3 regions of the Streptomyces sp. TLI_146 genome follow, and region 1 is predicted to be linked to each of the others. Evidence: riboswitches for the same ligand, from Rfam matches in the RefSeq annotation. Region 1 holds a riboswitch; each other region holds the start of a gene.
The links. A riboswitch is a leader RNA that binds a small molecule or an ion and turns the genes downstream of it on or off. The one in region 1 is predicted to bind thiamine pyrophosphate.
Positions count from the first base shown of each region.

Region 1 (4,200 bases):
GCGAGATCTTCATCGAGCAGAACTTCGGCCCGCACATCGAGCAGAAGTGAGCGGTCTTCGCCGGCTCGGCGGGCAGCGTCTCGTCGTGGAACTCCCGGGCGGTGTCCGGGTCGAGGGCCAGATTGAACTGGTCCTCCCAGCGGAACTCGAAGCGGGCATCCGAGAGGGCGTCGTCCCACTCCTGTGCGCCCGGGTGCCCCTTGGCGAGGTCGGCCGCGTGCGCCGCGATCTTGTAGGTGATGACGCCCGTCTTCACGTCGTCGCGGTTCGGCAGGCCCAGGTGCTCCTTGGGCGTGACGTAGCAGAGCATCGCGGTACCCCACCAGGCGATCATCGCCGCGCCGATGCCGGAGGTGATGTGGTCGTACGCCGGGGCGACGTCGGTGGTCAGCGGGCCGAGCGTGTAGAACGGCGCCTCCTCGCAGATCTCCTGCTGGAGGTCGATGTTCTCCTTGATCTTGTGCATCGGGACGTGGCCCGGGCCCTCGATCATCGTCTGGACGTTGTGGCGCTTGGCGATCGTGTTGAGCTCGCCGAGCGTGCGCAGCTCGGCGAACTGCGCCTCGTCGTTGGCGTCCGCGATGGAGCCCGGGCGCAGCCCGTCGCCCAGGGAGTACGTCACGTCGTACGCGGCGAGGATCTCGCAGAGCTCCTCGAAGTTCTCGTACAGGAACGACTCCTTGTGGTGCGCGAGGCACCAGGCGGCCATGATCGAGCCGCCGCGCGAGACGATGCCGGTCTTGCGGCGGGCGGTGAGCGGCACGTACCGCAGGAGCACGCCCGCGTGGACCGTCATGTAGTCGACGCCCTGCTCGGCCTGTTCGATGACCGTGTCCTTGTAGATGTCCCAGGTCAGCTCCTCGGCGCGGCCGTCGACCTTCTCCAGCGCCTGGTAGAGCGGAACGGTGCCGATCGGGACGGGGGAGTTGCGCAGCACCCACTCGCGGGTGGTGTGGATGTTGCGGCCGGTGGAGAGGTCCATGACCGTGTCGGCGCCCCAGCGGGTGGCCCAGGTCATCTTGTCGACCTCCTCCTCGATGGAGGAGGTGACGGCGGAGTTGCCGATGTTGGCGTTGACCTTCACCAGGAACCGCTTGCCGATGATCATCGGCTCGATCTCGGGGTGGTTGACGTTGGCGGGCAGCACCGCGCGCCCGGCCGCGATCTCCTCGCGGACGACCTCGGGGGAGACGTTCTCGCGGATCGCGACGTACTCCATCTCCGGGGTGATCTCGCCCCGGCGGGCGTACGCGAGCTGGGTGACGGCCTGGCCGCCGCGGCCGCGGCGCGGCTGGCGCGGGCGGCCCGGGAACACCGCGTCGAGGTTCTTCAGTCCGCCGCGCGGCGAGGTGTGCTTGATGCCGTCGTCCTCGGGGCGGACCGGGCGGCCCGCGTACTCCTCGGTGTCCCCGCGCGCGATGATCCAGTTCTCCCGGAGCGGCGCGAGACCTCGGCGGACGTCCGTCTCGATGTTCGGGTCGGTGTACGGCCCGGACGTGTCGTACAGCGTGACGTCCTTGCCGTTGGTGAGGTGCACCTGTCGGACCGGGACCCGGAGGTCGGGGCGCGAGCCCTCGACGTATCCCTTGTGCCAGCCGATGGACTTCCCGGCCTCGCTCTGGTTCGAGGCAGGCGTGCGTGCATCCTGAATGGTCATGAGACCTACTCCCTACGCCGGCATTACCCGGTAACAGGTTCGGCGGTCGGCGCAGCTGCTTCCGTACGGTTCGTACGGCTTTCAGCGCCCTCTCAGCCCGGTGCTCCGAGCTCCCGCGTGTGCAAAGGTGTCACCACGCTAGCGTCATCTCCAGCGCGCTGAACAGAGGGGCCCCGTCGTTCTTGCGATGATCGGGCGGTGACGTCAGCAGAGCAGCCCCCCGAAGACGCCCACGGACACCCGCACGGCCAGAGCCATGGGCACACCCACAGCCACGGTCCCGCGGCGCCGGTCTCGAAGCATCTCCGCAAGGTGATCGCCGCCGTGCTGATCCCGTTCTCCCTGGCGGTGCTCGTCGGCCTGGCCGTGCTGTGGCCCGGCGGGACGCCGTCGCACCAGCGCACCGGAGTCGGCTTCGACCGCCAGACCCAGCAAGCGAAGGTCACCGCCCTCCAGAAGGTCGACTGCAAGTCGGTCAACGCCGGTCAGACCCCGCCGAACGGCGACACCTCGCCCCCCGAGGGCCAGGACGCCAAGCGCTCCCGGCAGGGACTGTGCGCCAAGGCGACCATCGAAGTCACCAGCGGCAAGGAGAAGGGCCGCACCTTCACCGAGATCGTCCAGCCCGACGCCCCGCGCCAACTCCACAAGGGGCAGGGCGTGATCGTCGCGTACGCCCCCGACGCCCCGCACGACCTGCAGTATTCGGTGACCGATGTGAACCGGCGGCTCCCGATGGCGCTGCTCGCGGGCATCTTCGCGCTCGCGGTCGTGGTCGTCGGCCGGCTGCGCGGGGTGATGGCGCTGGTGGCGCTGGTCGTCTCGTTCGCCGTGCTGACGCTGTTCATCCTCCCGGCGATCCTCCAGGGCTCCAATCCGCTGCTGGTCGCGGTGGTCGGGTCGAGCGCGATCATGCTGATCGCGCTGTACATGTGCCACGGCCTGTCGGCGCGCACCTCGGTCGCGGTGCTCGGCACGCTGGTCTCGCTCGTCCTGATCGGACTGCTCGGGTCGCTGTTCATCGGCTGGGCCTCGCTGACCGGCAACACCGACGACAACACCGGTCTGATCCACGGGCTCTACCCGGAGATCGACATGTCCGGTCTGCTGCTAGCCGGAGTGATCATCGGCTCGCTCGGGGTGCTCGACGATGTGACGGTCACCCAGACGTCGGCGGTCTGGGAGCTCCACGAGGCCAATCCGACGATGGGTCCGCGCGGGCTGTACCGGGCGGGCATCCGCATCGGCCGCGACCACATCGCGTCGGTGGTCAACACGCTGGTCCTGGCGTACGCGGGCGCGGCGCTGCCGCTGTTGCTGCTGTTCTCGATCGCGCAGAGCAGCGTGGGGACGGTGGCCAACAGCGAGCTGGTCGCCGAGGAGATCGTCCGGACGCTGGTGGGCTCGATCGGCCTGGTGGCCTCGGTCCCGGTGACCACGGCGCTGGCGGCACTGGTGGTCTCGGCCGACCGCCAGGCCGCCGGGGCCCGTGGGCCGTTGCGGGGCGGGCGGGGCCGGCGCCGCAAGAAGTAGGCGGCGCTCAGCCCGCGTTCTGCTCCTCGGCCAGGATCCGCCCCAGCGCCTCGTCCAGGTGTCCGTCGAAGTCGCCGAGCGCGCGCTCCTGCCCCAGCGGTACGAGCCTGTCGGTGCGGTCGAGGAAGGCCACCAGCGGACCGGCCCCGGCCCGGAAGAGCGCCCGCTCGCCGCCCACCCGGAGGCGGATGTGGACGTCGGAGAGCTCCTCGGGGCGCGAGGGCGCGATGTGCACGTCCCCGTCGCCGGTGGGGGTGTTGATGCCGTCGAGCAGCAGTTCCCGCCCGAAGGTCCAGGCCACGGGTTCGTCGCCGGGCAGATGGAAGGTCATGCGGACCGCGTACGGATCGTCGGCGCGGTAGGTGAGCTCCACCGGGATCCTGAAGGAGAGCTCCTCGGAGACGAGGAAGCTCATCATGACCTCTGCCAGGACCTCACGCATCACGTACCCCGCTGTAGCTGAAATGGCCAGGAATGATCCCTCTGGCCTTCGTGACGCCATGGTGCTGTAAGTGGTAGCAGATCACAAGGAGTGAGTTTTCAGATACTGATAGAGAAGGCGAGGGAGCTGAGCAGTCTGCCGACCTCGCCGCGGAGTTGCTCGATCGCCGGAAGCAGGCGTTCTTGCTGGTGAAGCGGCAGGGAGATGGCCATCGTGGCGGCCCCGGAGCCCGCTGTGATCGGGATGGCCGCGCAGACCGTGCCCAGTGCGTACTCCTGTCGTTCGACGACCGGTTGCATACGCTCCGTAGCCGCGAGGCGGTCCAGAAGAGTCCGGCGGTCGCGTACGGAATAGGGCGTGACCGCGCGGACGGGGTGCCGGTCCAGGTGGTCCTCGCGGGCCTTCTCGTCGAGCTGGCTCAGCAGGCACTGGCCGATGGCGTGGGCGTGTCCGGTCTCCCGGAAATCGGCCCACTCCTCGACGGCCGGGACCGACGGCGTGTCGGCCACTCCGGCGATCTCGATCTCACCCTCGCGGTAGACCGCGAAGTAGACGGGGACCCCGATGG
Region 1 is NZ_PJMX01000001.1:4,793,910-4,798,109, reverse strand. Features, by position in the region: gene thiC (phosphomethylpyrimidine synthase ThiC) at 1-1,657, opposite strand, end outside; TPP riboswitch at 1,650-1,784, opposite strand; gene BX283_RS21545 (YibE/F family protein) at 1,856-3,190, shown strand; gene BX283_RS21540 (SsgA family sporulation/cell division regulator) at 3,198-3,632, opposite strand; gene BX283_RS21535 (IclR family transcriptional regulator) at 3,731-4,200, opposite strand, start outside.

Region 2 (4,200 bases), 1.7 Mb from region 1:
CGTTCCGCCCTCCCCCACCGACTGGAGGGAGCGGAAGTAGCCGAAGCCGTAGCCGTCGGGGGTGTCCAGGGAGCGGGCGACCAGCACGCCCAGCGGCAGCAGGATCAGTACGGCGATCACCGCGAGCACCGCCGCCAGCAGCGTCCACTGGCCCGCGCCGCGCGGGCGCCGCGCGGTCTGCGCGGGGTCGACGAGCTTCAGGGCGCTCTCGCGCCGCCGTACCGTCCAGGCGTGCACGGCGAGGACCGCGCCGACCGCCGCGAACTGGACGATCGTCAGGACCGCCGCGGTGGGCAGGTCGAGGAGTTCGGCGGTCTGGCGGTAGATCTCCACTTCGAGCGTGGAGAAGGTGGGGCCGCCGAGGATCTGGACGACGCCGAACGAGGTGAAGGTGAACAGGAAGACCATCAGCGCGGCCGCCGCCACGGCGGGCCCTAGCGCGGGCAGCGTGACCGTGCGCCAGGCCGCGAAGCGGGAGGCGCCGAGGACGCGGGCGGCCTCCTCCTGGCGCGGGTCGAGCTGCGCCCACAGGCCGCCGACGGTCCGTACGACGACCGCGTAGTTGAAGAAGACGTGCGCGAGCAGGATCGCCCACACCGTGGTGTCGAGCCGTACGCCCCACAGCTCGTCGAGGAGCCCGCCCCGGCCGAGCAGCGCGAGGAAGGCGGTGCCGACGACGACGGTGGGCAGCACGAAGGGGACCGTGACCACGGCCCGCAGCAGATTCCGTCCGGGGAAGTCGAGGCGTGCGAAGACGTACGCGCCGGGCAGTGCGATCAGCAGCGTGAGCGCGGTGGAGGCGAGCGCCTGCCAGGTGGTGAACCACAGGACGTGCCCGATGTCCGGCTCGGTGATCACCTCGCCGATCCGGCCGAGGTGCCAGACGCCGTCGACGCGCAGCCCGCGGCCGACGATCGCGGCCACGGGCCAGGCGAAGAAGAGCGCGAAGAACGCGAGCGGCAGCGCCATCAGGCCGAGCCGCACCGCGCTCTCGCGCACCTTCTTCGCGCGGGGCGTGCGGCTTACTTCAGCACGAGCGAGGACCACGTCTTGACCCACTGCTCACGGTTCTTGGAGATCTTCTCCGGAGCGACGTCGTGCGTCTCGGTGACCGTGGCGCCGAACTTGGTGAACAGCTCGGGCAGCTTGGCGTCCTTGACCACCGGGTTCACGAACATGTTGAGCGGCATGTCCTCCTGGAACTTCTTGGAGATCAGGAAGTCGAGGAGCGCCTTGCCGCCCGCCTCGTTCTTGGCGCCCTTGAGGAGCCCGGCGAACTCGGTCTGGCGGAAGCAGGTGCCGGTGGCGACGCCGGTGGGGGCCTCGGTGGGCTGCGGCTTGGCGTAGAGGACCTCGACGGGCGGGCTGGAGGCGTAGGACACGACCAGCGGGCGGTCCCCCTTGGCCTTCTGGCCGCCGGCCGAGCCGGAGAAGTCCTGGTTGTAGGCCTGCTCCCAGCCGTCGACGACCTTGACGCCGTTGTCCTTGAGCTTCTTCCAGTAGTCCTGCCACCCGTCGTCGCCGTACTGGGCGGCGCTGCCGAGCAGGAAGCCGAGGCCCGGCGAGGAGGTCGCCGCGTTCTCGGTGACCAGCAGGTTCTTGTACTCGGGCTTGATCAGGTCGGCGAAGGAGACCGGGGGCTTGAGCTTCTTGTCCGCGAAGTACTTCTTGTCGTAGTTGACGCAGATGTCGCCGGTGTCGATCGGCGTGACCCGGTGCTCGCCCTTGTCGAGCTGGACGGCCGCGGGGACGGCGGCCAGGCCCTTCGCCTCGTACGGGGTGAAGATGCCGTGGTCGAGGGCGCGCGAGAGCAGGGTGTTGTCGACGCCGAAGAACACGTCGCCGCGCGGGGAGCCCTTGGTGAGGATCTCCTGGTTGAGTGCCGCGCCCGCGTCGCCGCTCTTGAGGACCTTGACCGTGTAGCCGGTCCGCGCGGTGAACTCCTTGAGCACCGCGTCGGAGGCGGCGAACGAGTCGTGGCTGACCAGGGTGACGGTCTTGGACTTGGTGCCGCCGTCGGACTTCGCGGCGTCGTCGTCCTTGCCGCCGCACGCGGCGAGGGCACTGACGCCGAGGGCGGCGGCGAGCGCGCCGGCCGCCATCTTCTTCGTACTGCGCATGGTTGTGGATCCTCCTGGTGGGACCAGGAAGAGACGCGGCCCTGCCCGTACGACGGCGGGTCGTGCGGGCAGGGCGCAACAGCTTGAGTGATGACCGAACTTCCTACCCAGAATGACCTGGGCGAGGTTCAGAGGGTCTGCGACCTGACGGTGTCGCACTCTCAGCGCTGTGGCGCTCCCCTGTCGGAATATGCAGATTTCGATCCCAGACTACCTCTCGGACGCGGCGAGCTGTCCGCACGCTCCGTCGATCTCCTGGCCACGGGTGTCCCGGACGGTGACCGGCACGCCGTGGGCCGCGATGGCCTCGACGAACGCCTTCTCGTCCTCGGGGCGCGAGGCGGTCCACTTCGAGCCCGGCGTCGGGTTCAGCGGGATCAGGTTGACGTGGACGCGCTTGCCCTTGAGGAGGCGGCCGAGCAGGTCACCGCGCCAGGCCTGGTCGTTGATGTCGCGGATCAGCGCGTACTCGATCGAGATGCGGCGGCCGGACTTCTCCGCGTACTCCCACGCCGCGTCCAGGACCTCGCGGACCTTCCAGCGGGTGTTGACGGGCACGAGCGTGTCGCGCAGCTCGTCGTCCGGGGCGTGCAGCGACACGGCGAGGCGGCACTTGAAGCCCTCGTCGGCGAAGCGGTGCATGGCCGGGACCAGGCCCACGGTGGAGACGGTGATGCCGCGCTGGGACAGACCCAGGCCGTCGGGCTCGGGGTCGGTGAGGCGGCGGATGGCGCCGACGACCCGCTTGTAGTTGGCGAGCGGCTCGCCCATGCCCATGAAGACGATGTTCGACAGCCGGGCCGGGCCGCCGGGGACCTCGCCGTCGCGCAGGGCGCGCATGCCGTCGACGATCTGGTGCACGATCTCGGCGGTCGACAGGTTGCGGTCCAGGCCCGCCTGGCCGGTCGCGCAGAACGGGCAGTTCATGCCGCAGCCGGCCTGCGAGGAGATGCACATCGTCACCCGGTCGGGGTAGCGCATCAGGACCGACTCCACGAGCGTCCCGTCGTGCAGGCGCCACAGCGTCTTGCGAGTGGTGTCGTCGTCGCACGAGATGTGCCGCACCACCGACATCAGGTCCGGCAGCAGCTCCTCCTGGAGGCGGGTGCGCGCGGCGGCGGGGATGTCGGTCCACTGGGCCGGGTCGTGCGCGTACCGCGCGAAGTAGTGCTGCGAGAGCTGCTTGGCGCGGAACGGCTTCTCGCCGATCGCGGCGACAGCCTCTTTCCGCTCGGCGGGCGAGAGGTCGGCGAGGTGCCGCGGCGGCTTCTTGGCTCCGCGGGGGGCGACGAAAGTGAGTTCTCCGGGCTTCGGCATGGTCCCACCAGTGTCTCAGACATACGGAAAGGGGCTCGCCGTCCTGTGGACAACGAGCCCCCGACCGAGGAAACGGCAGGTCAGCGCCGGTTGGCGCGGCCGGTCAGCCGCCGCCGACGAAGGCGACCAGCAGCAGCCACACCACCGGCGCCGTAGGCAGCAGGGAGTCCAGGCGGTCCATGATCCCGCCGTGGCCGGGCAGCAGGGTGCCCATGTCCTTGATACCGAGGTCCCGCTTGATCATCGACTCGCCGAGGTCGCCGAGCGTGGCGCTCGCCGCGACCGCCAGGCCCAGCAGCAGGCCCTGCCACCACTGGCCGTCGTCGATGAGGAACTGCATGCACAGCGCGCCCGCCGCCATCGCGAACGTCACCGCGCCGACCAGGCCCTCACGGGTCTTGCCGGGGCTGATGCGCGGCGCCAGCTTCGTCTTGCCGAAGCGCCAGCCGATCGCGTACGCGCCGGTGTCGCTGACCACGGTCAGCAGCAGGAAGACGAACACCCGCCACGGCCCGTCGTCGGCGGTCAGCATCATCGCGACGAACGTGGCCAGGAACGGCACGTAGAACGCCGCGAAGACACCGGCGGTGACGTCCTTGAGATAGCCCTCGGGCTTCTCCGTCATCCGCCACACCAGCACCGCCAGCGACGTGAGCGCCATCGCCACCCACGCGCCGTCGGCACCGCGCGCGTAGCCGGCGACGACCATCGCCGCGCCGCCCACCGCGAGCGGCACCAGCGGCACCTTGATGCCCTTGCGCTC
Region 2 is NZ_PJMX01000001.1:6,453,612-6,457,811, reverse strand. Features, by position in the region: gene BX283_RS28950 (iron ABC transporter permease) at 1-969, opposite strand, end outside; gene BX283_RS28945 (thiamine ABC transporter substrate binding subunit) at 1,023-2,120, opposite strand; TPP riboswitch at 2,203-2,312, opposite strand; gene rlmN (23S rRNA (adenine(2503)-C(2))-methyltransferase RlmN) at 2,331-3,437, opposite strand; gene BX283_RS28935 (phosphatidate cytidylyltransferase) at 3,541-4,200, opposite strand, start outside.
Region 2: linked by a shared signal. The riboswitch ahead of BX283_RS28945 (thiamine ABC transporter substrate binding subunit) and the one ahead of thiC (phosphomethylpyrimidine synthase ThiC) in region 1 are both predicted to bind thiamine pyrophosphate.

Region 3 (4,200 bases), 1.7 Mb from region 1:
CTCTTCGTCGGAGTAGCCGTCGTCCCGCAGGAGCGTGAGGGTGCCGGCGAGGCCCTTCACGACCTTGTCGCCGTCGATGAAGGCGGCGGGCACCTGCAGCGTCCGGTTCTCACCGCGGCGTACGGCGATGAGCTGGCCCTCCTTGACCAGCTGCCGCACACGGGTCACCTCGACATCGAGCATTTCGGCGATGTCGGGAAGGTGGAGCCAGGCGGGGACGAGTGCATCGGTTTTCGCGTCAATCTCGGTCACGGGACAAGCGTGCCATCCCGGACTGACACTCGGTAGCCGGAGCTCAGCCGACTGCCGCCTTGAGGGGGACGGACGGGTCGGCGGCGCGGACCGGATCCAGCGTCGCACCTGCCTCGATGAGCTTGCGGCCCTGCGCCAGATCGCGCGGTCGGCCGACGGCCAGGAGGGCGACGAGCCGGCCCTCGCGCAGCCAGCAGACCGACCAGGCGGCGCCCGCCGGGTCGCCCCGCCACAGCAGCCGGTCGGCGCCGCGGTGGTGGCCGACGTACTGCACGAACCTGCCGAACTGCTCGGACCAGAAGTACGGCACCGGGTCGTACGGGCGCACCGCCTCGCCGACGATGTCCGCCGCCACCGTGCGCGGCCCCTGGAGGGCGTTGTCCCAGTGGTGGATGAGCAGCCGCTCCCCGTACCTTCCCGAAGGGAAGGAGGCGCAGTCCCCGACCGCGTAGACGTCCGGGAGCGAGGTGCGCAGCCGGTCGTCGGCCGTGACCGCGCCCTCCGCCCCGCGCTCGATGCCGGTGTTCGCCAGCCAGTCGGTGGTGGGCCGGGCGCCGATGCCGACGACGACCGCGTCGGCCGGAACGCGGCGGCCGTCCGCCAGGACGACGGCTCCGGGCTCGACGGACGCCACGCGCGCGTGGGTGAGCAGTTCGGCGCCGCTCTCCGCGTACCAGCCGGCCATCGGTTCGGTGACCTCGGCGGGCAGCGCGCCCGCCAGCGGGCGCTCCGCGGCCTCCACGACGGTGACCGCGCAGCCCGCCTCGCGCGCGGCCGTGGCGAACTCCGCCCCGATCCAGCCCGCCCCGACGACCACGACGCGGAGCTGGGCGCTGAGCACCGCGCGCAGCCGCCCGGCGTCGTCGAGGGTGCGCAGCAGATGGACGTCGGGCAGCTGCCCGCCACCGCCCTCGCCCGACCGCGCGTCGCGCGGACCGCCGCGGTCCATGCCGGGCAGCGTGATCGGCTCCGCGCCGGAGGCGATGACCAGCGCGTCGTAGGGGACGGGCCCGGAGGTGGTGTCGATCTCGTGCTCACGCGCGCGTACGTCCGTGACGGTCTCGCCCAGGCGCAGGTCGACGCCGAGGCCCTCGAAGTCCACCTCGAAGGCGGAGCCCTCGGCCTTGCCGAGCAGCACCGCCTTGGAGAGCGGGGGCCGGTCGTACGGCCGGTGGGGCTCGGCGCCGATGAGGGTGATCCGGCCGGGGAAGCCCTGTTCGCGCAGGGCCACCGCGGTCTGGACCCCGGCCATGCCCGCGCCGACGACCACGACGTGGCGCTGTTCCGAATGCGTCTGCTTTTCGCTCACCCGATCACCATAAACATCTGACAGTTCGTCAGGAAACCGGTCAGGCGTTAGCCTGACGCACGTACAAGCACTCGCGGGAGCCCGGACGCACCGGGCTGAGAGGGAGGCTGCAGCGGCCTCCGACCGTACGAACCTGATCCGGGTCATGCCGGCGAAGGGAGGGGCTGGACGCCCATGCATGCATCCCGAAACGGGGCAGTTCCCCACGGGTCGGACGTACTGGTCGTGGGGGGCGGAATCATCGGCCTCGTCACGGCCTGGCGCGCGGCGCAGCGCGGTCTGCGCACCGCGCTCGCCGACCCCGCGCCCGGCGGCGGCGCCGCACAGGTCGCGGCCGGCATGCTCGCCGCCGTCACCGAGCTCCACTACGGCGAGGAGACCCTGCTCGGCCTCAACCTGGCCTCCGCCCGGCGCTACCCGGACTTCGTGGCCGAGCTGGAGCAGGCGAGCGGCGTCGGCACCGGCTACCGCGCCTGCGGCACCCTGGCGGTCGCCCTGGACGCCGACGACCGCGCCCATCTGCGCGACCTGCACGCCCTCCAGCAGCGCTCGGGGCTCGACTCCCAGTGGCTGACCGGGCGCGAGTGCCGCCGCCTGGAACCGATGCTGGCGCCCGGGGTGCGCGGCGGGCTGCGGGTCGACGGCGACCACCAGATCGACCCGCGACGCCTCGCCAAGGCCCTTCTGACGGCGTGCGAGCGGGCCGGGGTGGTGTTCCACCGGGGCTGGGCCGAACGGCTCTCGGTGGTACGCGAGCGGGCCGCGGGGGCCGTCCTCGCCGACGGCACCGAGCTCTCCGCCGATCAGGTCGTCCTCGCGGGCGGCAGCCTCAGCGGCCGGCTCGCCGGGGTCCCGGACGAGCTGCGGCCGCCGGTGCGCCCGGTCAAGGGCCAGGTGCTGCGGCTGACCGTGCCGCCCGCGTACGCGCCGTTCCTGTCCCGGACGGTCCGCGCGGTGGTCCGCGGCAGCCACGTCTACCTGGTGCCGCGCGCCGACGGTGAGCTCGTCGTCGGCGCCACCAGCGAGGAGCTGGGCTGGGACACCACGGTCACCGCGGGCGGCGTCTACGAGCTGCTGCGCGACGCGCACGAGCTGGTGCCCGGCATCACCGAACTGGCGCTCACCGAGACCCGCGCCGGGCTGCGCCCCGGCTCCCCCGACAACGCGCCGCTGCTCGGCCCCACCGCCCTGCCCGGCCTGCACCTGGCCACCGGCCACTACCGCAACGGGGTGCTGCTCACCCCCGTCACCGGCGACGCGCTGGCGCACGCGCTGGCCACCGGCGAACTGCCCGCCGAGGCACGCCCCTTCACCCCCCGCCGCTTCACCTCCGCCCCGGTGGAGTCCGTACCGCAGGAGCTGACCGCATGACCGTCTCCTCGACGACCGTCTCCGTCAACGGCGAGGTGCGCGACCTCGCCGCGGGCACCACGCTCGACGTCCTCGTCGCCACCCTGACCCCGGCGCCCTCGGGCGTCGCCGCCGCCGTCAACGAGACGGTCGTACCGCGCGGCGAATGGCCGCGCACCACGCTCGGCGACGGCGACCGCGTCGAGGTCCTGACCGCCGTCCAGGGAGGCTAAGCCATGGCCGACGACCTGTTCACCCTCGGTGGTACGACCTTCACCTCGCGGCTGATCATGGGCACCGGCGGGGCGCCGAGCCTGGACGTCCTGGAGCGCTCGCTGGCCGCCTCCGGCACGGAGCTCACGACCGTCGCGATGCGCCGCCTCGACCCGACCGTTCAGGGCTCGGTCCTGTCCGTCCTGGAGAAGCTGGACATCGGTGTGCTGCCGAACACGGCGGGCTGCTTCACCGCCGGGGAGGCCGTGCTGACGGCCCGCCTCGCGCGCGAGGCGCTCGGCACGGACTGGGTCAAGCTGGAGGTGGTCGCCGACGAGCGCACCCTGCTGCCCGACCCGATCGAGCTGCTGGACGCGGCGGAAGTGCTGGTCGACGACGGTTTCACGGTGCTGCCGTACACCAACGACGACCCGGTGCTCGCCCGGAAGCTGGAGGACGTGGGGTGCGCGGCGATCATGCCGCTCGGCTCGCCCATCGGCTCCGGGCTCGGCATCCGCAACCCGCACAACTTCGAGCTGATCGTGGACCGCGCCACCGTCCCGGTCGTCCTCGACGCGGGCGCGGGCACGGCCTCCGACGTGGCGCTGGCGATGGAGCTGGGCTGCTCGGCGGTGATGCTCGCCTCGGCGGTCACGCGCGCGCAGGAGCCGGTGCTGATGGCGGAGGCGATGCGGCACGCGGTGGACGCGGGGCGCCTGGCGTACCGGGCGGGGCGGATCCCCCGCCGCCACTTCGCCGAGGCGTCCTCCCCTGTGGAGGGCCGCGCGGCCCTGGATCCGGAACGTCCGGCGTTCTGAACGCGGGGCGGCTCCGCCGGGGAGACGGGGCCGTACGTCGTCTGCGGGCCGGTGGCGGGCTGGTCGCGCAGTTCCCCGCGCCCCTTGGGTAGTCGGCCGCAGCCGGAGAACCCAGCTCGGCCACCTGGCTTTGAGGGGCGCGGGGAACTGCGCGAGCAACCCGCCACCGGGCCGCAGACAAAGACGGGGCCTGAAAGGGGCGCGGGGAACTGCGCGACCAGCTGCCCACCGGGCCGCGGCAAGGACACCGCAAGGGGC
Region 3 is NZ_PJMX01000001.1:3,065,512-3,069,711, forward strand. Features, by position in the region: gene BX283_RS13960 (Rv2175c family DNA-binding protein) at 1-252, opposite strand, end outside; gene BX283_RS13965 (NAD(P)/FAD-dependent oxidoreductase) at 296-1,561, opposite strand; TPP riboswitch at 1,625-1,738, shown strand; gene thiO (glycine oxidase ThiO) at 1,736-2,932, shown strand; gene thiS (sulfur carrier protein ThiS) at 2,929-3,144, shown strand; gene BX283_RS13980 (thiazole synthase) at 3,148-3,942, shown strand.
Region 3: linked by a shared signal. The riboswitch ahead of thiO (glycine oxidase ThiO) and the one ahead of thiC (phosphomethylpyrimidine synthase ThiC) in region 1 are both predicted to bind thiamine pyrophosphate.